Regions from separate parts of the Clostridium sp. NSJ-145 genome, predicted to be linked through region 2. Evidence: riboswitches for the same ligand, from Rfam matches in the RefSeq annotation. Region 2 holds a riboswitch; the other holds the start of a gene.
What was found. A riboswitch is a leader RNA that binds a small molecule or an ion and turns the genes downstream of it on or off. The one in region 2 is predicted to bind thiamine pyrophosphate.
Positions count from the first base shown of each region.

Region 1: it holds a riboswitch for thiamine pyrophosphate, as region 2 does, so the genes downstream of both, thiD (bifunctional hydroxymethylpyrimidine kinase/phosphomethylpyrimidine kinase) here and thiT (energy-coupled thiamine transporter ThiT) in region 2, are expected to answer to the same signal.

Region 1 covers NZ_JAJNOS010000001.1:460,276-472,580, forward strand. Annotated here, with positions in the region: gene LQE93_RS02335 (MFS transporter) at 1-593, opposite strand, end outside; gene LQE93_RS02340 (class I SAM-dependent methyltransferase) at 853-1,464, shown strand; gene LQE93_RS02345 (hypothetical protein) at 1,601-2,008, opposite strand; gene LQE93_RS02350 (hypothetical protein) at 2,165-2,680, opposite strand; gene LQE93_RS02355 (RNA 2'-phosphotransferase) at 2,827-3,381, opposite strand; gene LQE93_RS02360 (GxGYxYP domain-containing protein) at 3,583-5,346, shown strand; gene thiW (energy coupling factor transporter S component ThiW) at 5,542-6,039, opposite strand; gene thiE (thiamine phosphate synthase) at 6,089-6,706, opposite strand; gene thiT (energy-coupled thiamine transporter ThiT) at 6,746-7,351, opposite strand; gene tenA (thiaminase II) at 7,373-8,029, opposite strand; gene thiM (hydroxyethylthiazole kinase) at 8,031-8,843, opposite strand; gene thiD (bifunctional hydroxymethylpyrimidine kinase/phosphomethylpyrimidine kinase) at 8,857-9,654, opposite strand; TPP riboswitch at 9,788-9,887, opposite strand; gene LQE93_RS02395 (NUDIX hydrolase) at 9,979-10,458, opposite strand; gene LQE93_RS02400 (glutamine synthetase) at 10,821-12,305, shown strand, end outside.
Region 2 covers NZ_JAJNOS010000013.1:61,366-73,670, reverse strand. Annotated here, with positions in the region: gene LQE93_RS12445 (sigma-70 family RNA polymerase sigma factor) at 1-308, shown strand, start outside; gene LQE93_RS12440 (hypothetical protein) at 314-634, shown strand; gene LQE93_RS12435 (zinc ribbon domain-containing protein) at 653-1,429, shown strand; gene LQE93_RS12430 (TatD family hydrolase) at 1,843-2,628, shown strand; gene LQE93_RS12425 (3D domain-containing protein) at 2,859-3,905, shown strand; gene rnmV (ribonuclease M5) at 4,082-4,636, shown strand; gene rsmA (16S rRNA (adenine(1518)-N(6)/adenine(1519)-N(6))-dimethyltransferase RsmA) at 4,637-5,479, shown strand; gene LQE93_RS12410 (DUF7922 domain-containing protein) at 5,620-6,831, shown strand; gene LQE93_RS12405 (hypothetical protein) at 6,968-7,795, shown strand; gene LQE93_RS12400 (Mrp/NBP35 family ATP-binding protein) at 7,809-8,648, shown strand; gene LQE93_RS12395 (ferredoxin) at 8,724-8,912, shown strand; gene thiT (energy-coupled thiamine transporter ThiT) at 8,940-9,593, opposite strand; TPP riboswitch at 9,647-9,749, opposite strand; gene LQE93_RS12385 (hypothetical protein) at 9,772-9,975, opposite strand; gene LQE93_RS12380 (PadR family transcriptional regulator) at 10,060-10,515, opposite strand; gene LQE93_RS12375 (DegV family protein) at 10,521-11,366, opposite strand; gene nrdD (anaerobic ribonucleoside-triphosphate reductase) at 11,655-12,305, shown strand, end outside.

The sequences.
Region 1 (12,305 bases), on a different contig from region 2:
TGTAATTTTTGAGTTAATGGCACTCTCATAAATATAAAGAAATTTACTATAGGAACTATTGCCCAAATCATCATAATAATCCACCATTTTTCTTTTCCAAAAGAAAATAAAAAAATAGATGTTATAACAACAACCGTTACTTGTCCCCATGCATAGAATGAATGTAACAAACTCATTGCCGTTGCCTTATCATCTGATGGTATAGAATCAATAATCGGACTAATAACTAGTTCTAAAAGTCCTCCCCCTCCTGAAAATATTATAGTAGAAAGCACAAAGCCTGCGAAAATATTTTCACTAAATACCCTTGGAGTTATAGAAAATAATATTAACCCTAATGCACATATTCCATGAGCAACTACAACAAATGGTCTAAACCCATATTTATCAACAGGCCTACTAAATACTACATCAAATATTACTTGGGTAACAAAATTTATAAGTACTAACGCACCTAACTGAGAATAAGATAACCCATAACCTTCTCTTAACGTTACAAACAATATTGGTACTAAATTTATTACTGTAGCTTGTACAAAATATCCTATATAACAAGCTATAATTGTCCATTTATAAGATTTTTCACTTCTCATATCTTTCTCCTTTTGAGTTCTTATCCTGTAAATTATACCACATAACCTTAATATTGTTTGTTTTTTATTTAATTTTCCATTACTGAAATTATATTGCAATATATAATAAATTATTGTATATCTAGTAATTCATATTTTTCAAATTATATTCACAGAATTAAATATACTATTTATATTTACCTTATTCTAATGTTATTATATATATGGTTATTTTCATTATATAAACAGTAGAAAAACTACTATTACGAAAGGAAATACTATGATAGAACAGGATTACGAAAGATTATTAAATATCGAAACAAAGAAAGAACAAAAGAATTTTCACCAATCACTTCACTATAATAGATACGAGGCAACACCATATTCAGCACTTGAACTTTTATTTAAAGAGTATAAAGTATGTGACTCTGATTATATTGTTGATTATGGTTGTGGAAAAGGCAGATTATTATTTTATATAAATCATTTTTTTAATTCTAATGTTACAGGTGTAGAAATGGATAAGAATTTCTATAATGATTGTTTATCAAATACAAACTCTTATTTACTTAATCACAAAAAATCTATAGGTAAAATTAATTTTGTAAATGATTTTGCTGAAAACTATATAGTGTCTGAAAAAGATAATAAATTTTACTTCTTTAACCCTTTTTCAATACAAATATTTATGAAAATAGTTGATAATATTTTAGAGTCTATTGAAAAATGTAATAGAGTAGTAGATATAGTTTTATATTATCCTTCTGATGATTACATATATTACTTAGAAAGCTGTACAGCTTTCACACTTATTAAAGAAGTTAAAATAGATGAACTTTTTATTAAGGACTCTAGAGAAAGATTTTTAGTCTATAGACTTAGTTTATTTTAAAATATTCCTTCATAAAAATAAAAAATATGACTTCTGCATTTATTCGTAATCTTTGCATAAGTCATATTTCTTTGTAGTAATCTTATTCATAAAAAACTTATTTATTTATATAAATTAATTCTTTAATATAAATACTCTAATTTATACATCTCCATTTAACATTTTCTGAACATATCCATGTAAAATCATCATAATCTCTTATATCATGTATATCAAAACTTTTACTATCAGCCCAATATATTTCCCCTTCAAAAATATCCATGAATGAATCTAAAATTATACAATCATATCTTTCATTTACAGGTGCCAAATTTAGCTTGCTTATTTTCTCAAAAACAACCTCAATTTCTGATGGGTTACTTAATTGTCTCTGAAATACTACAGTAACATTGCGCCTTTTATTTATAGGATTCATCTCTAAATTTTCATTTACATAAGCTCCACTAACATAATGTATTTCCTTTATACAGCTATCATGAAAGTTTCCAAACACATTCATTAACTTATATATATCATCCTTTGTCTTAATATTATTCCATTCCATATAAAACCTCCAAGTAAATCCTCTCTATAATAATTATTCCTTAAAACATCAAATTAAATCATATTAATCTAAATTAATGAGCTTAAGTGTAGTAAATATCTTAAATATTCTTTAACATTATTTACATTACGTATATAAATTAAAAATAGAGGTTTTTTAAACCTCTAAATTACTTCTGCTCATTGCTGTTGCTATAAGAACTAGAAGTGTCGAAAAAAATGCTCTATATGCTTTATTTATTTCCTTGCAATTTCTTTCTTCACCTTGTACTGAATTTAAGTTTTCATAATTACTATAATTAATTTCTAAAAAAATTGCTGTTGCATACAGAAACATCGCATTAGTTATTCTTGGTAACTTTGTACCATCTATCAACAAATCTGCGTATTTAGTATTATTAAGCGTATCTAAAGCTTGTGTTCTAGTATAATAAACATAATATATATTTAACAATATAGCTGTTAATATAATTAATAATGTATCAAATGATAAGTTTAATTGATTTATTTGTGCAATTAACTCTTCATAATTCACTTTACTTTCTGTAGAACTTGATGTGGTGTCACTACTAGAAGATTTTTCTTTACTGTAATCATTCTTTTCATTAGCTAATTTTCTATTTAAATTTCTACTATCTTTACAATTATTTTTAACTCTTTTAGACTTTTTCATATAATAGTTCCTAAAATAATTAATCTTATATATTATATGTGTTTTATATTATTTTGTTTTTATTGCAATCCTAAACCACAGTATAATGATAAAATTATATTATAATTAAAGCCAATAAAACTCCTAAAAATTCTATTGGCTTCATTTTATATATTTTTAATTTTTAAATATATAGCTGGAATATCATTTGAAAGATATATATCATCACTTGCTTTATAAAATTTCACTCCATCTTTATATGCTTCCCTAGCATTTATTTCTAAAACTATATGAGTTTTATTCTTTCTACGTCTCGCTACCATAATAGCTGTTTCTACTGTAGATGATAAGTGTACGTATTGTCTTTTTTGATGCTTTAATCCTTCTTTTGAAATAAATTCATTATATACTTCTAAAGTTGTTCCATGATATAAAATATCTGGTGGAATAATCTCATTATAAATAATTTTTCTTTCAAATGAATGTCCATAAACAGCTCTTATTTTATTTTCTATTAATTCAAATCTTCCCTTAGGATCATTTTCAACAACATATTTAATATCTAAAATAGTAATGTCATCATAATAAAGCTTTAGACTATTTAATAAATCATTCACTTCGCAAAAACCATTTTCATCTAATTCTAAGTTAAATCTCCACGGCTCATGTCGCAAAGCATAACATATAGTATAACTTAGATTTGCTTCATGCTCTTTATCCATATACTCCAACTCTTTCTAAAAATATTATCATTATATAATATGACTATCTCTCTACTTAGAGTACTATATTTATTTTATATCAAAACATTCTATTTAGCATAACCACGAAGTATCTATTACTTATTTATAAGTTTTTGAATAAATTATCCTATATTGATTAACGATAATAATTGTTAACATATTAATATGGAGGCCTTACAAATGATAAAGTCGTTTAAAAAAACTTTTTTACTCTTCATATCTTTTCTATTTTCTTTTACACTATTTACATATTCTCCTACTGTTATGTCAGATGTCAATATTATAGAAGATTCGGTAAATACAAAAATACTTCCAAGAAACTTCCGTAAAACTAGTGATATAAGTTATATTGAAAATATTAAATATTTAAATTTAGATAGCTTAAGTAATTTAAATATTTCTGGTAATAATTTTTTTAATGATTCAATTACTGATACTTATATTAAAAATTATAAAATGCCTAAATACCTTTATGTTATATCTGAAGATAATATGACGAATGAAGAAAAGACCATGATTGCAACACTTCAAGGTCTTATATCCAATAAATCTGAAAAACAAATTTACATTCTTAGTCCAAGTGAACCTGATTACGAAATTTGGCTAAAAGATTTAAAGACTATATATAATGTAAAATATAAAACTATCAAGGATCCATGGAAATTAATAGATATATTTAACTCTTATATTGATGGATATGTACTTTATAGTAATGTAAAATCCCCATCAATAAATAACGCTTGTACACTAGCCTCGCTAAAAAATTCTGTTGCTATTGAAGAATCTATTGAGTCTATTATTAATAAACACGGAATAACCAATTTAATACAAGATTGTATAAATACAGATAAGTATTGGGCATATAATAATTTATGGAATTCAGGTTTAAATCATTCTATCGTAATAGAACTTCCATCCGATAAATTTACATCTTTAAGAGATTATGCTATTATGTCAAAATCCCTCATTTTTTATGAGGATAATTTAAGTGATACATCATTAAGAGAAACTATCTTTAATTCTATGGATGATGGTGGTCATATCTTAGGATGGGGCCCTGATGAATACACCAATGTATCAATTGCATCAAAGTATGGAGTAGATATTATAGCTGCAGACTGGTCTTACAACCTTTCTGTTCTAAGTTCTTATCCTTCCACTCCTAAAACTCAAAAATCAAATACTGAGTTTATTGATGAAGATGGTGTTCACTATGTTACATTCATTATGTCTGATGGTGATAATCAACAATGGCTACTTGGTAGCAATTATAGTGTAAAGAATTGGTTCGGCTCTCCATATAGAGGTAATTTCAATTTAGGATGGTCAATTAGTCCTTCAATTTATTATTTAGCTCCTACAGTTTTTGATAAATATTATAAATCTGCTAGTCATTCAAAGTATTCCGATAATTTTGTTGTTCCTGCTTCTGGTAATGGCTACATGTACCCTAGTAAATTTCCTTTTGAAAAACTTGGTGATTATACAAAAAGATTAAACGAGTATATGGCTATAGTCGATCAACATTATATTCTAATACTTGATGATGACGCTTTTTACAAGAAAGATTTATGGGATAAATATACAAATAACTCTAATATAAATGGACTTTTATACCTTAATTATTATAAGAACAATAGTTATGAAGGAAAAATAGTCTGGTCAAATAATAAACCTGTAGTCTCTTGTCGTGATTTACTTTGGGGAGGTTTAGAAGATGAAACTGAACTTATTAATAACATTAATACACGAGTAAATTTAGGATATACCGATATTAAAAACCCTAATTCATATACTTTTGTTTACGTACATGTTTGGAGTAATACTATGGATAATGTTAATGATGTAATAACCAAATTAAACAAAAATCCTAAAGTGAGAATTGTTACCCCTGACGTTTTTATGAGATTAATTGAAAAAAATATACCTCATATAGATTCTTAGTCTATGTGAGTATAAATATGTAATTTATATTTATCTATGATATTAATTTTTTAAATTCACTTTTATAATAGTTAAAATCAGTGCCTGAATCTTATATCTATTCAGGCACTTATAACCTACTATTATAAACCATACTTTTACAGTAGCAAATTTATATATTCCTCTGCACTTATGACATTTTGATTTTTATTTAATCTATAAGAAGTTTCTTATTACTTTCAGTTTTAAAACTATATATGCAATTATACTTCCTAGTAAGGAACTTGTAGTAAATGGAACTATATATACAAACATAGCTACTTCCTTACCAAGTACAAAAGCTGCTAAAGGATATGCTACTAATGCACCAATTACTCCTGTACCAATAACCTCTCCAATTACTGCCAACTCACTTTTGTGATATTTTTTATATAAAGTTCCAGCTAAAAATGCACCTATCATACTTCCAGGAAAAGCCAGAACACTTCCTGTACCTAATATATTTCTTAATAGTGATGAAATAAAAGCACATCCCATTCCATATGCAGGTCCTAATGTTATTCCAGTAACTACATTTATAAAGTGCTGCACCGGTGATGCTTTAGCTCCCAAAATTGGTATGGAAAAAGTTCCAAGAACTGTAGCTAAAGAAACTAATATTCCACTTAAAACAATCTTTTTAGTTGTACTTAAACTTGATTTTGTTATCTCCATACACACTTCTCCTATCTTATGTCTTATATCTTTCATCCCTAATTTAACTCTAAGTACTAATTGCATCTATCCATTTTTCACATTCAGTGTTTATATCTTCTGCTTTAAGAATTGCAGATACAACTGCATAGCCATCGATATTACATTGCTTAAGCATTTCTATATTATTTAAGTTTAAGCCACCTATTGCAACTATAGGTAGATTAACATTTTCTTTTATCTCCATTAATTTTTCTATAGAAACAGCCTTTGCATCAAGTTTAGTTGTTGTAGTAAACATTGCACCTACCCCTAAATAATCAGCCCCATTTTCTTTTGCTGTTCTTGCTTCCTCTACCGTTCTTGCTGAAACTCCAATGATTTTATTAGGACCTAAAAGCTGCCTTACTTTATCTGCTGGAATATCACTTTGTCCAACATGTACTCCATCTGCATCACAAAGCATTGCTATATCGACTCTATCATTAATAATAAATTTAACATCATATTTTCTAGTTAATTCTCTAAGCCTTACAGCTTTCTTTAAAAACTCTTTTCCAGAAGCATTTTTCTCTCTAAGCTGAAGCATGGTAACTCCGCCTTTAAGTGCAGCTTCTATAGATTTGTAAAAATCTCTATCTCTTAAGATATCTGAATCTGTTACAAGATATAATTTTAATTCTTTCATTAATTTACTCCTCCCCGGTATTATATATTGCTCCTTCTATTACGCAGCCTTACTATCTTTTGCAATCTGCTTCTTAAATCTTTCTAGCGGAATAAGTGCAATTACAACTATCGATAATATTCCTTCTATTCCTGCTGTTGTAAAGTTGTACAAGAATGAATATAAAACTACCCCCATACCGGCTGGTGCAAATTCCCCAAAGAATACTACCCCAGATAAAAAGCTTATAAACACTGAAACAGTAACAGCAAATGCTGATCCTAATATAACTTTAACTTTATTATCATTTCCAAAGATACCTGCTAGTCCAAGTACCATCCTTGCCAAAATATAATCTAATAAAAATTGAACTGGATGAACTACATATACACCATTAAGCATTGATAATAATCCAAATATAATTCCTCCTGTAAGCCCTGCAGTTCTTCCATAAAGCAATGAAAGAACCATGACAGGCATCATTGAGCATAGTGATATTCCACCATCTTGAGGATATTTAATAAACTGTATTAAACTTAAGATAAATGATATTGCACTTACCATTGCAATTATAACCATCTGCTTAGTATTAATAGGATTCTTTTTTAAATCTAAAAAATATAGTATAAATGTAATAACTGCTGCTATTCCTATAATAATTGTCATATTTATTCCTCCATAAATAAATTATCCTTCATAAGCCATATTCCAAAATTCCATCTCATAAAGGCTTGATTTTATAAATATATCCTTTAAATCTTCCTTCTCACTTTCAGATATATTTTCACATAAATAATCAATATAATTTATCCATGCATCAGCACATCCTTTAAATTCTTCAGATGAATATTCTTCAATCCACGGCTTATAGAAATTATCTTCTAATGTATCTTTATATCTATCATAAAGGTTTTTTCCTATATAATAATAGCTCCAAGTACAGGGCATTATAGTCATAGCTATCTCCTTTGAACCTCCTTTAGATGCAATAGCTAACATATAACTTGTATAGCTTGCTGTTGTAAGTTCACATCTATACTTTTCTACTGCTTCATCACTTAATCCGAAATATCTTAAGTAGTTAGTGTGCACTTGTGTTTCATCTTCTAAAGTACCTCTAATTGAATCACTATAAAACTTCATTTCTTTCATAGTCTTTGCTTTAACTAATCCAAGAGCAAAAACTTTTGCATAATCCTTTAAATATAAATAATCTTGTATAAGATACTTTTTAAATTTCTCTTTATCCAAGGTTCCTTCTCCAATTCCTTTTACAAAAGGATGCTCTAAATACCTATCCCATAGCTCCTTAACTTCTTCAAATAATTCATCCGTAAACTTCATATTATTCAACTCTCCCAAATTCCTTTAGTTTATCTACATTTAGTTCATATACATTATTCATTAATTTTTCCTTGAAACTTCCTATAGCTATGTTGTTTACGTCCGCAAGTTCTCCACTTAATCCCATAGTAAGTACCCCCATAGCTACAGCTTCAACTTTCTTATCTTTAAGTACTTGTCCTAATTTCATTAAAGTATCAAATGTACCTAAGTAACTACCTATTAAGCTTCCTGTCATACAGCCAGTACCTGTAATACTTTTAAGCTTTGTAGTACCATTATTTATTTTTATAACTCTATATCCATCGCTTATAAAATCAACCTTGCCTGTTGCAACAACAATAGTATCTAATTTTTTAGCAACCTTTTTTATAACCTCTGAGATATCCTCGCCGTCATCAAAAGAATCTACCCCTTGCCCTCTTACATCAAGTCCACCAATAGATTTAATTTCAGCGATATTCCCTTTAACTACATCAAACTTTATTTCATTTAAAAGATTATTTGTAAAATCTGTTCGTGTTTTTGTAGCAAACACTCCTACTGGATCTAAAACTACTGGCTTATTATATTTATTAGCAGCCTTTCCAGCCTTTATAAACAAATCTAATCTAGATGAATTCATTGTTCCAATATTTATTACTACAGCACTTGCAATACTTACTATCTCTTCTACCTCTTCATCCGAATAACTCATTAACGGACTTGCCCCTATTGCTAAAGTTATATTGGCACAATCATTTATAGTTACTTCATTTGTGTAGTGTAATACTAACGGATTTACTTCTTTTACTTTATTAATTAATTCATACATTGCCTATTCCTCACTAATCCTCAAATTTATAAAAATGATTTACTGGCCCTACTCCTTTGCCTATATCAAAGCTGTGTCTTATTGCTTCAGTTATATACTCCTTGCTTAATCTAACAGCTTCTTTTATGTCATATCCTAAGGCTAAGTGAGATGTTATTGCAGATGATAAAGTACAACCTGTACCATGAGTATTTTTTCTATCTAATCTCTCTTGCTTAAAAATTTCAAAAGTGTCTTTACCTATTAGTACATCAACAGCATCTCCTTCTAAGTGTCCACCTTTCATAAGAACATACTTAGGTCCTAGTTCTAATATTTTTTCTCCTACTTCTCTCATATCATCTACTGTTTCTATATTCATCCCAGATATTTCTTCAGCCTCAAGGGTATTTGGTGTTATTATATATGCCATTGGAATAAGCTCTTCTATTAAGCTCTTTTTAGCCTCTGGTTTAAGTAAATAATATCCACTCTTAGATATCATAACTGGGTCAACTACTAAATATTTCGGATTATACCTCTTTAAAGTTTCTACTATAGAAGAGATTATCACTGGACTAGATACCATTCCTATTTTTACAGCAGCTGGCTCAATATCTTCAAACACAACTTCTATCTGCTTTCTTATAACTTCTTCACTTAAATCCTCCACAAGAAATACTCCTTGTGTATTTTGAGCAGTTATTGCTGTTATAACGCTCATTCCATAAGTCCCTATTGCACTAAATGTCTTTAAATCAGCTTGTACACCTGCACCTCCTGATGAATCTGAACCTGCAATAGTTAGTGTAGGTATTTTGTAATTTCTCATTTTTGTTCCTCCTAGTTTTAATATTGTAAATATCAAACTTCCCTGATACCATAATGGATTCTTTGAATAAAAAAATAGCCATATTCCAACAGAATATGGCTATGCTTATATATAAAAATACTATTAGTTATTTAAATACATTACGATGCTTTCCTCCGCTGGTATTATCCAGATCAGGTACAAGGGTTAATAGCAAGCTATCTCTCAGCCAAAAGGCACCCCTAGCAATTTTCTATTTACTTTATAATCTATATTACATACCTTGTAATATACTGTCAATTCACTTTTGTAAATATTTTTCTGAAATATTCATATCATTTTTATCTAAAGCTTCGTTTCTCTAAATATTTCATATGGTCTACTTGAATATACCCTATAAACTATTTCGCCATTAAACTTTAACATATCTTCAGCTCTATCAAGTAACCACGGTTCAGTTATCATATTTAAAACCTTATCTTTTTCAAACCAACCTACTTCAACACTCTCTTCGCTACACTTTAAAGCTCCACCTTCTGCAGTTGCTAAAAAGTCAAAAATAACTTTAGTAGGCACTATTGTCTCATTATCCCACCCTAGATACGATTTAGTATTAGAATATACCCCTACAAGATTATCTACCTTAATAATAATTCCTGATTCCTCAAAAACCTCTCTAGTAACACCTTCTATTAAATCTTCTCCATTTTCAATTTGTCCTCCTGGAAACTCCCATCCTCTATAAGGATTCTTTACAAGTAAAACTTCTCCTCTCTCATTAGTAACCAAAGCCCCTGCAGCTACAATATGCATCGGAAATTCCATCTCTTTCTCTCCTTTCTATCCCTTTATCACCATCCATATTATACCATTTATTTATATAAACATATATTAGGATAGCTTTAGATTAGAAACGCGATTTTTATTTACTCCTATACTTTCTTCATTTATTACTTCATACTTTAATAATTATCAATATAATAACTCATAATATTTAATAATTTACTATTTCATCAAAAAATTACATTTTTCATTGACAGTATTATTTACTTATAATAAAATTTCATTATACAATTTTACGAATAATAATTTTGTTTTTATTTATTTTATACGACTTATTATCGAAAGGATGTGAAGATTTTTCAATAATATTTCAGTTTTACGAATGTTTATTGAATAATAATATTATGATTAAAGATTTACTTTATACAATACCTAAAACTAAACACTCTGTTGAAGATTTAAAAAATATCTTAAATCTTAATCCACAAATAAAATTTGTATCACTTGTAGGAGTAGATCTTTCTGGAAATGATACTGATGAAAAAATTCCTGTAAGTCTTTTCTTAGAAGATATTAATACTTTTTTAAATGGAGTAGCTGTTCAAACTGATGGTTCTTCAGTTGTACTTCCTGGTATAGCAACTTTAAACAACGCAAAGGTAGATATGGTTGCCGATTTAAACTGTAATTGGTTTGTTGATTATAACTATGATTTTATTGATCCAATCTCAAATAAACCTGTAGGAACTTTAAGAATTCCTTGCTTCTTATTACACAATGACGTTGCTGTTGATTCAAGAAATATCCTAAAATCAGCAATTACTACTTTTAAAGAAAATTTATGGACTATCTTTAATTCTACTCCTGAAATATTAACTAGTTATAAAATCTCAAAAGATGATATCGAAGATATTGTTATAACTTCTGCTACTGAATTAGAATTCTGGGTTAAGACTCCAAACAACATAGCTGAAATTGAAGAATTACATACATCTCAAGCTCTTCACGAACAATATTGGACAAGAACTAAAGGTGCTGTTCGTACTGCTATGGAAGAATGCTTACTTTTAATGGATGAATATGGTTTTGAACCTGAAATGGGTCATAAAGAAGTTGGTGGAGTTAAAGCAAAACTTGATGCTTCTGGTAACTTTAATCATATAATGGAACAACTTGAAATAGACTGGAAATTTTCAGATGCTGTACAAGCTGCAGATAACGAATTATTCATAAGAATATTAATACAAGAGACATTTAGAAGAAATGGATTAGAAGTTACTTTTTCTGCTAAACCACTTGAAGGTGTTGCTGGATCTGGTATGCACACTCACTTAGGAGTAAGCTTAAAGCTTAAGAGTGGCAAAAGAGTTAACCTATTCCACACTGATGAAAATCACTTCTTATCTATTATAGGATATGGGGCTTTAATGGGAGTTCTTAAGAATTATGAAGTTATGAATCCATTTATATCTTCAACTAATACTTCATTTAAGAGATTAAAACCAGGCTTTGAAGCACCAGTGTGTATAGTTACTTCATTAGGTTTAAGTCCTGATAATCCATCAAGAAATAGAACTATACTTATTGGATTAATAAGAGATTTAGCAAACCCACTTGCAACAAGATTTGAGCTTCGTTCACCAAATCCACACTCAAATACTTATATAACTATGGCTGTTTCTTATATGGCTATGCTTGATGGTATACTTTATGCAGTTAATAATAATAAAACTCAAGATGAATTATTAGCTGAATTATCAAAAAATGCTGGTGATGAAGCTGACTACTTAGAAAAAGATAGAGCTTATAGAACTGAAGAGGATGTATTTGAACATTTCTCTGACGAAGAAATAGTTAAATTCTTTGGTAATCCACCAAGAACAGTTATT
Region 2 (12,305 bases):
CTATTAATTATTATAGAGATATTATAAGAAGAAATAAAAAAATAGATTATAGTTATGAAATAGAGTTAAGCTATATTGAAAATAATGAAACAAACACTATATTAGATAGGTTACAAGTAGAAGAGATGCTTAAAGAGCTGAAAAAAATGCCTTATGAAAAACGAATATCATTTATATTGAAACATTATTATGGATATTCTTATGAAGAAATCTCTAAGGTATTTAAATGTTCTGAGGGAACTGTAAAATCTAGAGTGTTCTATACTGCATCAAGGTTAAAAAAGAAATTAGTAGGAAGTGAGGTGTGATATAAATGGATGATAGTAATATGTTAAATGATGAAAGCTTAGATAAATTAGGATATATAAAAGAGTTAGACATATTTTCTATAGTAGATAAACAGTTTGATAAAAAGCGTGAAAGAAAGAGAGTAAAAAGAGCGATTTTTATTTCTATATTAATAGTTGTATTTGTATCACTAATAACATGCTTAGCTATAATTATGCCTAGGATAGCAGTTATTGATAAAAGGATTATGAATATACCTAAATTAATTATAGGATATTATTTTGTTTCTGTATCAATGATGATGTTACTTATTATACCTATAATAAAAAGAAAGAAGTCTTATTAGAAAAGGGGGAGAAATTTTATGTTAATTATGTTTATGCCAATGATTTTTATGGCTATAATTTTTGGATTATTTATATGGCAAGCTATTTGGGTTGCTCTTGATTCAAGAAAAAGAGGAGAAGAGTATTGGTGGCTATGGACTATAGCTGCATTTATAGCATTTCCAGTTGGAATTATAGTTTATGCAATAGTTAGTAGAAGCGATAGAAGAAGATGCAATAACTGTGGAAAAGAAGTACCAAAAGACTTAAAGTTATGCCCATACTGTGGGGAAAGGTGTGGAAACTTTTGTCCTAACTGTGGACAAAATGTTCAACCGGGGTGGAGATTCTGTCCTAATTGTACAACAGAACTACCTGATGAAATAGCTAATAGTAAAAGAAAAATAAATAATAAACCTATTATAATAGTAGTTTCTATAATAGTAGTATTAGCAATTTTATTTGTGGGTATGTTCGTAGTAAGCTACGTTAGTTTCTCTGGAATTACTGGAAGCTACGCTGAAGAGATTAACACTTTTGATACAAGCGGATATCAAGGTAGGGTATTTAATGAAAGAACAACAGACGTTTTAGAATATACAATTACATCTAATCAGCATAGCTTTTGGTATAAGGGAGAAAGAGAAAAAGGCGATATAGTGGTGAAGCTATATGATAAAGATGGAAATTTAAAATCAGAAACAGATAAGATTTCAGCTGAAGAATTTACTGAAGGAATGTTTGTAGAACCAGGACAAAAGGTAGAAGTTTATCTAAATGATTATAAAGGTTCATTTTATGTAAGATTCAATTAATGAGAGGTATTACACCATAAAGGAAATTGGAACAAGAAGTGGAACGAGCTTGGAACAAGTTTTAAAAGTAGAGCACTTCTTTTTAAAAATAGAATAATATGTGGAACAAGAGGAACAAGAATCGGTCTTGTTCCTTTTGTTGTTCCATATGGGAAGTGGCTAAAATACTAGGATTGATTAATGTTTGGAACAAGGGAACAAGAATTATATATTAAGAACGAATAATAAGTAATAGTAATTATAGGTGCGCGTACACGCATATACACGCGTATAGGAAAAAATGGAGCTTGTTCCTATTCTTGTTCCACATAAGAATATATAAGATTGAAATTTAATGTTTATATACTTATCAAAATTTTGAGCTTTGGTATAATAAGAATAATGATTTAAATTGAAAAATAAGGAGATATATTATGGAACCTAAATATAAGATTTTTGATACACATGCTCACTATGATGATGAGGCTTTTGATGAAGATAGAGAAGAGGTATTAAAACAGATTCAAGAAGCTGGAGTTATAGGAGTATTAAATTGTGCTTGCTCTAGAAAAAGCTTAACGACAACTAATGAATTAACATTAAAGTATGATTTTATATATGGGGCATTAGGGATACATCCAAGTGATGCTTATGATTATAATGAAGACGTTAGAGCTGAGATTATAGAAAAGGCTAATTCTAATAAAAAGATATTAGCTATTGGAGAAATAGGATTAGATTATTATTGGGAAGAGAATCCAGATAGAGAAACTCAAAAAAGAGTCTTTAGAGAACAGATGGAATTAGCTAGAGAGTTAAAACTTCCAGTTGTTATTCATGATAGGGATGCACATAAAGATACACTAGATATAATGAAGGAATATCCAGAGGTTAAGGGGATAGTTCATTGTTTTTCAGGTAGTGTAGAATTTGCTAAAGAATGTGTAAAATTAGGTTACTATATAGGAGTAACAGGAGTAGTTACATTTAAAAATGCTAAAAAAATAGTAGAAGTAGTGGATGAAATTCCTATTGATAGATTATTAGTTGAAACTGATTGCCCTTATATGGCACCAGTACCTAATAGAGGAAAAAGGAATAAATCGGATTATATTGAATATATAATAGAACAAATAGCTGAAATAAAGAAAATTGACCCGATTAATGCAAATATCAAATTAAATGAGAATTTTGAGAGGTTGATTTCAAGAGAAAAGTAAAGTAAAATAATACTACAGGTTTTCCTTTTATTTCCATCACAATTAACATAATATCATCAAAAACTTAACATTTTAATAACTATAAAAACAGCTATCATTTTATTTATTTTATTTTTTATGTACAGTGGTACATTTTTAGTAGTTAAATATAGTAAGAGTGGTAAATTTGACAAAAAGTATTGAATTATAATATAATTCAAATACACTCTTGCCAAAGGAGGTTTAGGTAGATGATAGAAAAATGTAAGGAATACCTTAAAAGAAATTTTTCTAATAGTCCTAAGGCAAAGATTTTGTTATGTGCTATTGTGACGGTAGTTATAGCATTATCTGTAGCGAGTCTGAGAAAAACTGTAACGTTAGTTGTAGATGGAAATGAAGTAAAAGTTACAACGTTTAAAGGGACTGTTAAAGATCTAGTATTAGATCAAGGAATAGAACTTACTGAAAAGGACAAAGTGCAGCCAGCTTTAGATGACAGATTATCAGAAGGCGAAAAGATAACAATTACGAAAGCTGTAGAGGTTCAGTTAATAACAATGGATAAGGAATTATCAATTTTAACAGCTGAAAAAACTGTAGAAGATATGTTAGATGCTGAATACGAAGCGCTTAAGTCACAAGGAATTGAATTTATAAAGAATATAGATGAGGTTGAGCCTAATCTTGATACAAAAATACAAAAGAATTTACAAATTAAATTAGTTAAGGTTGAAGAGGTAAAAGAAGTCGCAACTGAGACAATTCAATTTGATACAGTTACAGAAGAAGATGGAAGTTTAGACATAAGTGTTGAAGAAATTAGACAAGAAGGAGTTCCTGGGCAAAAAGAAATTACTTATAGAGTACTGAAAAAAGATGGCAAAGAGGTTTCTAGAGAAGTAGTAGGTTCTAAGGTAGTAGCCGAACCAGTAAATGAAATAATTGTTCAAGGGACAAGAAGGACCTTCGCAAGTAGAAGTGGAGAGGTTCTTGATTATAAAGAACTTCTGTATTGTGAGTCTACAGCTTATACAGGTGATGGAATCACCGCTACTGGAACTGTTCCAGTGTACAACCCTAATGGTATAAGTACTATAGCTGTCGATCCAAGAGTAATTCCGCTAGGATCATTAGTATATGTTGATGGCTATGGAAAAGCTGTTGCCGCAGATACAGGAGGAGCTATTCAAGGAAGTATAATTGATATATATGTAAATAGTCACGATCACGCTACCAGTTGGGGTAGAAAATATGGTGTGCCTGTATATATATTAGCTTATCCAGGAGAATGGTAAAGGAAAGAGGTTAGTTTGGACTAGCCTCTTTTTATATGTGTACAAATAAAAATATATATTATAAAAAATGTAAATTCTAATTTTTTATAAGAGTGGATTTGCTATTATAAAGTTTGACATAATAGAGATATAGGGATACAGTAATATAAGATATACTATGAAAGGAAGATAGTACTTTGATTAAAGAAGTTATAGTAGTAGAGGGAAGAGACGATATTACTGCAGTAAAGCAAGCAGTAGATGCAGAAATGATAGCAGTTGGTGGATTTGGAATTAATGCAAAGGTAATAGCAAGAATTAAAGAAGCCCAAAAGAGAAAAGGTGTAATAGTTCTTACTGATCCAGATTTCGCTGGAGAAAAAATAAGAAAAATAATAGCTAAAAGAGTGCCAGGGATAAAGCATGCTTATATTGCTCAAGAAGACGGAATTAAGGGCGATGATATAGGTGTAGAAAATGCAACTCCTGAAGTTATAATAGAAGCATTAAATAGAGCTAAGGTAACATTAGAAGTAAAAGAAAAAGTATTTGATTATGAGGATATGATTTATTTCAAGCTTACTGGAGATAGTAATTCTAAGGCAAGAAGAATTGAACTAGGAAAAGAGCTAGGAATAGGATATGGTAATGCAAATCAAATGTTATCTAGATTAAATAATTACGGAATTACTAAAGAAGAATTTATAAATGCTATAAATAAAATAGATAAAAAATTAGAAGAGGGTAAATAGATGGATATACAAGATGTAAAAACAGCCGAATTGGTTAAAAAATATAATTTTAAATTTACTAAAAGCTTAGGACAAAACTTTTTAGTAGATCAATCTGTTCCAAGAGACATAGTAGATGGAGCTGATGTTGGTCCAGAGGATTTAGTTATAGAAATAGGACCAGGGGTAGGTACATTAACAGCTCAATTATTAAAAATAGCTAAAAGAGTTGTAGCTATAGAATTAGATGATACCCTAATACCAATACTTACAGAAGAATTAGGAGGATATTCTAATTTTAGTCTTATACATAATGATGCATTAAAAGTAAACTTTGATGAGATAATAGGTGACGAGAAAAGCGTAAAACTAGTTGCTAATCTTCCATATTATGTTACAACTCCAATAATAGTAAAGCTATTGAAGGAAAAGCATAAGTTTAAATCATTAACTATAATGATTCAAAAGGAAGTAGCAGAGAGAATGAATGCAGAACCTGGTAATAAGGAGTATGGTGCATTAACTTTATTGGTTCAATACTATTGTAATACTAAGATTGTTAGAAAAGTACCACCTGCTTGTTTTATACCAAGACCAAAGGTAGATTCTATAGTTATAAGATTAGATAAACTTGATGAACCAAAAGTAAAGGTAGATAATGAAAAATTATTCTTTGATATAATAAGAAATTCATTTAATATGAGAAGAAAAACTTTATGGAATGGCGTAAAGAGCATTGGACCAGCAAAAGAAAAATTAGAAGAGGCATTTGAAAAGGCTGGAGTTGATCCTAAGAGAAGAGGAGAAACACTAACTATACAAGAATTTGCAACATTATCTAATTGTATAAATGAAATAATTTAAATAATTAATAATTAAAGTCAGCGAAAGCTGGCTTTTTTCATTAATTAATAATTATAAATTCTTCAGTTTTAATTATTAACATATTTGGCTATGCAATGCATATAATATATGGAATTTATATAAATTGGAGGTTCTATAGAGTGGCAAGTAACAATAAATTGTATAGAAACTTTATAATATTGCAAGAAGACGAGAGAGGATATTCTAATGCAACAGGTAAAACGCTATCAGGATATTCTAAGATTGAAGCAAGAGCAGAAAAATGCAAAGTTTCTTTCTATGCTCAAAACTTGAAAAAAGATACTGATGATTATCATATGGTACTTATCTGCTGTAAGAAAGATTGCAAACAAATAATCGATCTTGGAAAAATAGTAATAAGTGATACTGGTAAGGGAGAAATAACAAAAGAGTATGATGCGTCTAATATAGGTGGATTAGGAGTTAGCTTTGATAAGATATGTGGAGCTGCTGTGGCTAAAATGAAAGATGGACTACCTATATATGTTATGTGTGGATTTTTAAATAGTGAACAACCTTCAGACAATTGGAAGAATTATAAGGTTGTAAAATGCAATGAACATAAACCAATAACTATGGAGAAAAAGCCTAAGAAAGATGACTGTAAGGATGATAAAAAGTCAGATAAAAAATCAGAAAAGAAATCAGATAAGTGTGAACATAAAAAGAGAGATGATGATGATAAACCTGTAGAAATTTCTTCAATTAGTAAAGATGATAATAATGATAAGGTTCAAGAAGAACCTAGGGCAGAAGAAGTAAATACAGAAGAGACTAAAGTAGAAGAAGAAAAAGTAGAAGAGCCGAAGGTAGAGGAAGTTCCATATGTTCCTAGGGAAAACTTAAGAGGTAAGTTTGAAGAGTATGAAGAACAAATAGAAGCTGTTAAGGAATTTGACCCAGATGCTTCTGATATAAGAGGTAGTATAGGAGAATATTTTGAAGCAGTAGCTAACGGATTCGAAAGATGTAAGGGTAAATATAAGGAAGTTAAATATACAAAATGGTATAAGGTTCCTGTAAATGATTTATATGAAATGTGTAATATGTCTAATTATAATAAATATACTTTAGCGTATTATCCTATGCTTAACTACTATCCTTATATTAAAAAACATGGATATTTTATGTTAGGATATAAATGTGATTCTGAAGGAAACTTAAAATATATAGTTTATGGAATTCCAGGAAAGAAAGATAAAGATGAACAACCTTATGATGGAAAGACTGGATTTGTTACATGGGTAAATGATAATGACAGTGATGAAGTAGGATGTTGGTTAATGTTCTATGATTATAAGAATTCAACTGTGGTTGTTCCTATGCAATAATTGGGAAATGTATAGGAAATATGTAACATTAATGTTTGCGATTAATTAATTAAAGTATTATAATTATTTATAATTAGGAGAAGTATTTATACTTCTCCTAATTACTTTAATTAAAAGGTATATAAAGGAGAAAAAAATGACAAGAAAAGCAAAAGTAACTTTGTTATCAATTTTTCTAGTAACTATGACTATCTTAGGAGGATGTAATCCTATAGAAAGTATAGAGAAAAAATTTGGAATTAGGAATGAGTATTTTGAGTTTTTAAATAATAATAATGTAAGTAAAATTAGTATTCAAAGTACTAGAGATCCAGGTTTTAAGTTTATTGTAACAGAGGATAGTGCTATAAAAAATATGTATCAACTCTTAGCAAAATCAAAAGTAAGCGAAAGTAAGTCAACATTAGAGCCTGATTATATATTTGAATTTCAAATAGGTGAAGAAGTAAGAAACTTTTATTATGTAGTTGGTTCTGATGAAGGTAATTTTTACAATGATAATGATATTTTCACAACATCTAAGAGGTTAGATGAAGGAATAATACAGAATCTTTCATTTATAAGAAAACCAAGAGATTTTGATTATATATACTATCAATCAATTTTAGATGTATTAAATGTTATTAAAGATAAAATAAAGCTAAGTGATTATAATATAGGAATAAATATTCAAGGAGATATTGAATGTTTAAAATACGTATTTTCAATTGATTTAAAGAGCTTTTTAGAAAAAGCTAGAAAAATAGCTCCTAATATAGACTTAGTAAAAAACAATGATGAAAATTTTGATTTAGTAATAACAGTTAAAAATAGAGGATATGATAGTACAAATTATAAAACGAAAATAACTGTTAATGATAGAATACAAAAATATACTGATGAATATTTCATAACTGCAGTGAATGAATTTAAGGAATGGAATATTAAAGTAAGTGAAGCAAACAATAAACCTAAAGATTGGTAAGGAGGAGAGAGAAATGGGAAATTGTTCAACATGTTCAAGTAAAGCAAGCTGCAATGCTAGTAAATCAGCAGAAAATAATTGTGGAAAAATATCAATAAAACATGGAAAAATAAAAAATGTAATTGGAGTTATAAGTGGAAAAGGTGGAGTTGGAAAGTCTACAGTATCAGGAATTTTAGCAGTTAATTTAGCTAAAAAAGGATATAAGGTTGGAGTATTAGATGCCGATATAACAGGACCATCAATGCCAAGATTCTTTGGTATAAATGAACAAAGAGCTAGAATGATAGCTGTGGATGAAAATAATGCGATTTTTGAACCAGTTATAACTAAGAGTGGAATAAAAGTAATGTCTATGAATCTTTTAATACCAAAGGAAGATGAGCCAGTTATATGGAGAGGACCAGTAGTAACTGGAGTTCTTACTCAAATGTTTACTGATACAAATTGGGGAGAATTAGATTACTTAATAATTGATATGCCACCAGGAACTTCAGATATAACGCTAACTATAATGCAAAGTTTTCCTATATATGAGCTTGTAGTAGTATCAACGCCACAAGATATGGTTTCTATGATAGTTAAGAAAGTAGTATCTATGGCTGAGAAAATGAATATAAAAATTAAAGGTTTAATTGAGAATATGGCATATATAGTATGTACAGATTGTGATAAGAAATTAAAAGTATTTAGCAATAAGTCATCAGAGGAGCATGCAGAATATTTAGGATTGCCTTTATTAGGAGAATTACCTATAAACTTAGAATTAACTGAGGCTGTCAACGAAGGAAGAGCAGAGGAATATATAAAAGATAATAGCTTATATAGTTTAATTTTTGAAGGATTATATTAAAAAGTAAAAAGCGATACATAAAAATCACCATCTGGGGAAAATTAGTATTGTGATTTTTTATAAGAGGTGATAATTATGAAAGCAAACGTAGATCAAGAAACTTGCATTGGATGTGGAATGTGTCCATCAATCTGTCCAGAAGTATTTGATATGAATGATGACGGAAAAGCACATACAATAGTGGATGAAGTTCCAGCAGGAAAAGAAGATGAAGCACAAGATGCAGCTAATAGCTGTCCAGTAAGTGCAATATCAGTAGATTAAAAAAAGATGCCTAATGGGCATCTTTTTTTATATATTAATATTTGAACTCGGATTAAGTGTTTTTAATATTTGATTTAAAGGTAGTAATCCTAATATTACTAAACAAATTAAAAGTTCTATACCTACAGCTGGACCATTTACTGCTAATGAATATATTGCAGGAGACATACCAGCAGGTGCATATTCACCAAAGAAAACAACTCCAGAAATAAAGTGGCATATAAATCTTAAAAACATTCCTACAGTAGCTCCAATTAGTTTTTTATCCCTAAAGAAGCCAGCTATCCCTACAGCCATAAATGGAAGAGGATAATCAAATAGTACTTGAATAGGACTTAATATATACGGATTAATCATTAGCTTTAATAAGCCAAAAAGGAATCCTGTAAATATCCCAACAGATGGTCCATAAACATATGAGATTATAAATATAGGAATCATGCTACCAAGAGATACGCTTCCACCACCATTAGGGAATGTGTAAAGCTTTATCATATCTAATATGATAGCTAATGCTAAAGCTAGTCCAATTCTAGCCATAAGTTGAGCATTAAATTTTATAGATTTAAATTTGATAAATGCAATTAGTAAAATACCGCATGCAAGTAATGTTAGTAGTGTTAATGGACTACTAAATAGTGTTTTAAAATTTTCTGATAAGGTTGCTAGAAAATTTGTCATAAAAAAATACCTCCTTGTTTTGCGCAAGAGGTACCAGTTAAACGAAAATAATAAAAATCCGTATATAGCTTCCCTACGCTGGTATTACCCAGATCAGGTAAAGAAGGGTTAATGATAAAATCATCTCTCAGCCAATTGGCACCCCTAGCACCTTATATAAGATATATTATATAAATTGCTAAAAAAAGTCAATAGATTTATCATGTATGTTAGAAGGTTTATAATTAATACTATAAGTGCCGTTGTACAATCTATCTAAACTTATATTACTACCTATTGGAGATGTATGGCTGAATGATGATAATGGTAGAGTAACAACTGAGTCATCTTCTAATAAGACAAATACTTCCGTTGGCGTATAATCTAAAATAGTTCCTTTCATATTTATTCCTCCTTAGATAACTTTGTGTTAGTTTATGTAATTTTAAAAAAAAATACACCTAAGGTTTTCCCTTAAGTGTAAAATTTATAAATACAAATCACCATAAACTAATCTAAATACTTTTAAAGATTCTTCAATCTTTGGCTTTAATAAAGATTTTCTGTAAGAAAACTCCTTTTCACCCAGAGGAGTTAAAGAATACAATTTTTGAGTTTTCTTTTTTAAATCATTCCATTCACCAACAACTAGGCCTTCTTTTTCTAGCTTTTTTAATAATGGATATATACCACCAGTACTAGGAGACCAAAGTCCTTTTGTTCTTTCAGATATTTTTGTTGATATATCGTTGCCGTTAGTAGGTCCCATACTTAATATATATAAAACATATATAGGTAAAAGTCCTTTAGCGAATACTTGCCCAACAGCTTCTTTTTCTTTCTGAACCTTTTTTAGTTCAGAAAGTTTTTGTTTATACTCTTCATGGAGCCTCTTTTCTTCTGCCTTTAGATCTTCTATGTTGCTAAAATCATAATTAGCCATAATTATTAATCAACAACCTTTACACAGAAGCCCATTAATCCTGGACCGCCATGTACACCAAGAGCAGGACTGATTTCAGAAAGTTTTAAGCTATTAATGTTGTCTAATCCTTTTAATGACTCCATGTATTTGATGGCTTCAGCTTCACAACCACCTTGAAGTACAGTTACATCACATTTGTTTTTTGCAAGGTGTGTTTTTAATATATCAGTAAGTTTTGATAAAGCTTGTTTTCTGCCTCTAGCTTTAACAATATTGTAGTATACACCATTTTCATCTGTTGTAATTATAGGTTTTAAATTTAACATTTCTCCAAGAGTTCCGGCAACTCTTCCGATTCTTCCACCTTTTTTTAAATATTCTAAGGTATCTATAGTAAAGTAACCAGTTATTTTTTCACGAATTTTAGGTAGAGCTTCGATTATTTCTTCGAAAGTTTTTCCAGACTTTATAAGCTTTGATACTTCTATAACTATTTCACCTTCAGGATAAGCTAAGATTTTAGTATCGTAAACATAAGAAGTAAGGTTAGGATGATCTTCTAAGCTTAATCTTAATGAATTAGCTGTTCCAGAAAGACCACCAGATATACATATTGCTATTACATGAGTATATCCTTCTTCTTCTAATTTAGTTAGTATTTTTTCAGTTGTTTCTGGGCTTGGTAAAGATGTTTTTGGTACCTCTTTATCTAAGTTCGCATAAACATCACTAGCTTTTATATCTATTTTATCTTGATATTCACCAGTAGAATAAGAAATTCTAAGTGGTAATAAGTTTACATTATATTCTCTAAGTTCTTCTAAGCTTAGGTCACTACCGCTATCGGTTATTAAAGCAATTTTTTGCATAATTAATCCTCCGAAATTATTTTATTAATTTTATTATATCATAAAAGATATCATTATCAATATTGATAATGTATATGTAGTTATCAGTATTGATAATATCTGTTATATATTTTGTACAATTTAAAATAAAATAGACATATTTAATAAGTGTTAAAAAAGGAAGATAAAATAAAAAAACATTCAAAAATAAGGCTAGATTACCAGCTATATAGGTAAATCGAAATTGCTTTAAAAATTTAAAAAAATTATAATTATAATACAAGATATTGTGTGTAGGGAGTGAAGAAAATGCTATATGTGGTAAAGAGGGATGGTAGAGAAGTAAGATTTAATTCAGATAAAATTGCTAATGCTATAAAAAAAGCTGCTAAGGAGATTGAATATAACCTTAGAGAAAGCCAAGTATTAGATATCGTACAAAAAGCTATAAATTATATAGAGATGACTGGAAAAGAAAAAGTATCTGTAGAAGAAGTACAAAATTTAGTTGAAAAAGCTTTAAATGATAGCGGATATGAAAAAATTCAAAAGGTATATTCAACTTACAGAATTGAAAGAACACGAGTTAGAGAGATAAAATCAGATTTGATGAAAGCGATTAATAAGATAGGAATCGAAACTGATAGAGATAACGCGAATGTTGGAAATAATTTTAGTTCAAAGTTATTGAGAATAGCTTCTGAATCTAATAAATGGCACAATTTAGCTACTATGCCTAAGCACTTAGCAAAGGCACATGAAAATGGAGAATTATATTTTCATGATTTAGATTCTTATAATCTTACAATAAATTGTCTTCATATACCAACAAAAGAGATTTTGGAAAAAGGCTTTAATACAGGTTATGGAACAATATGTCCTCCAAAAAGAATAGAAACTGCAGCGGAGCTTTCTTGCATATTACTTCAATCAAGTCAAAATGATATGTTTGGAGGTCAA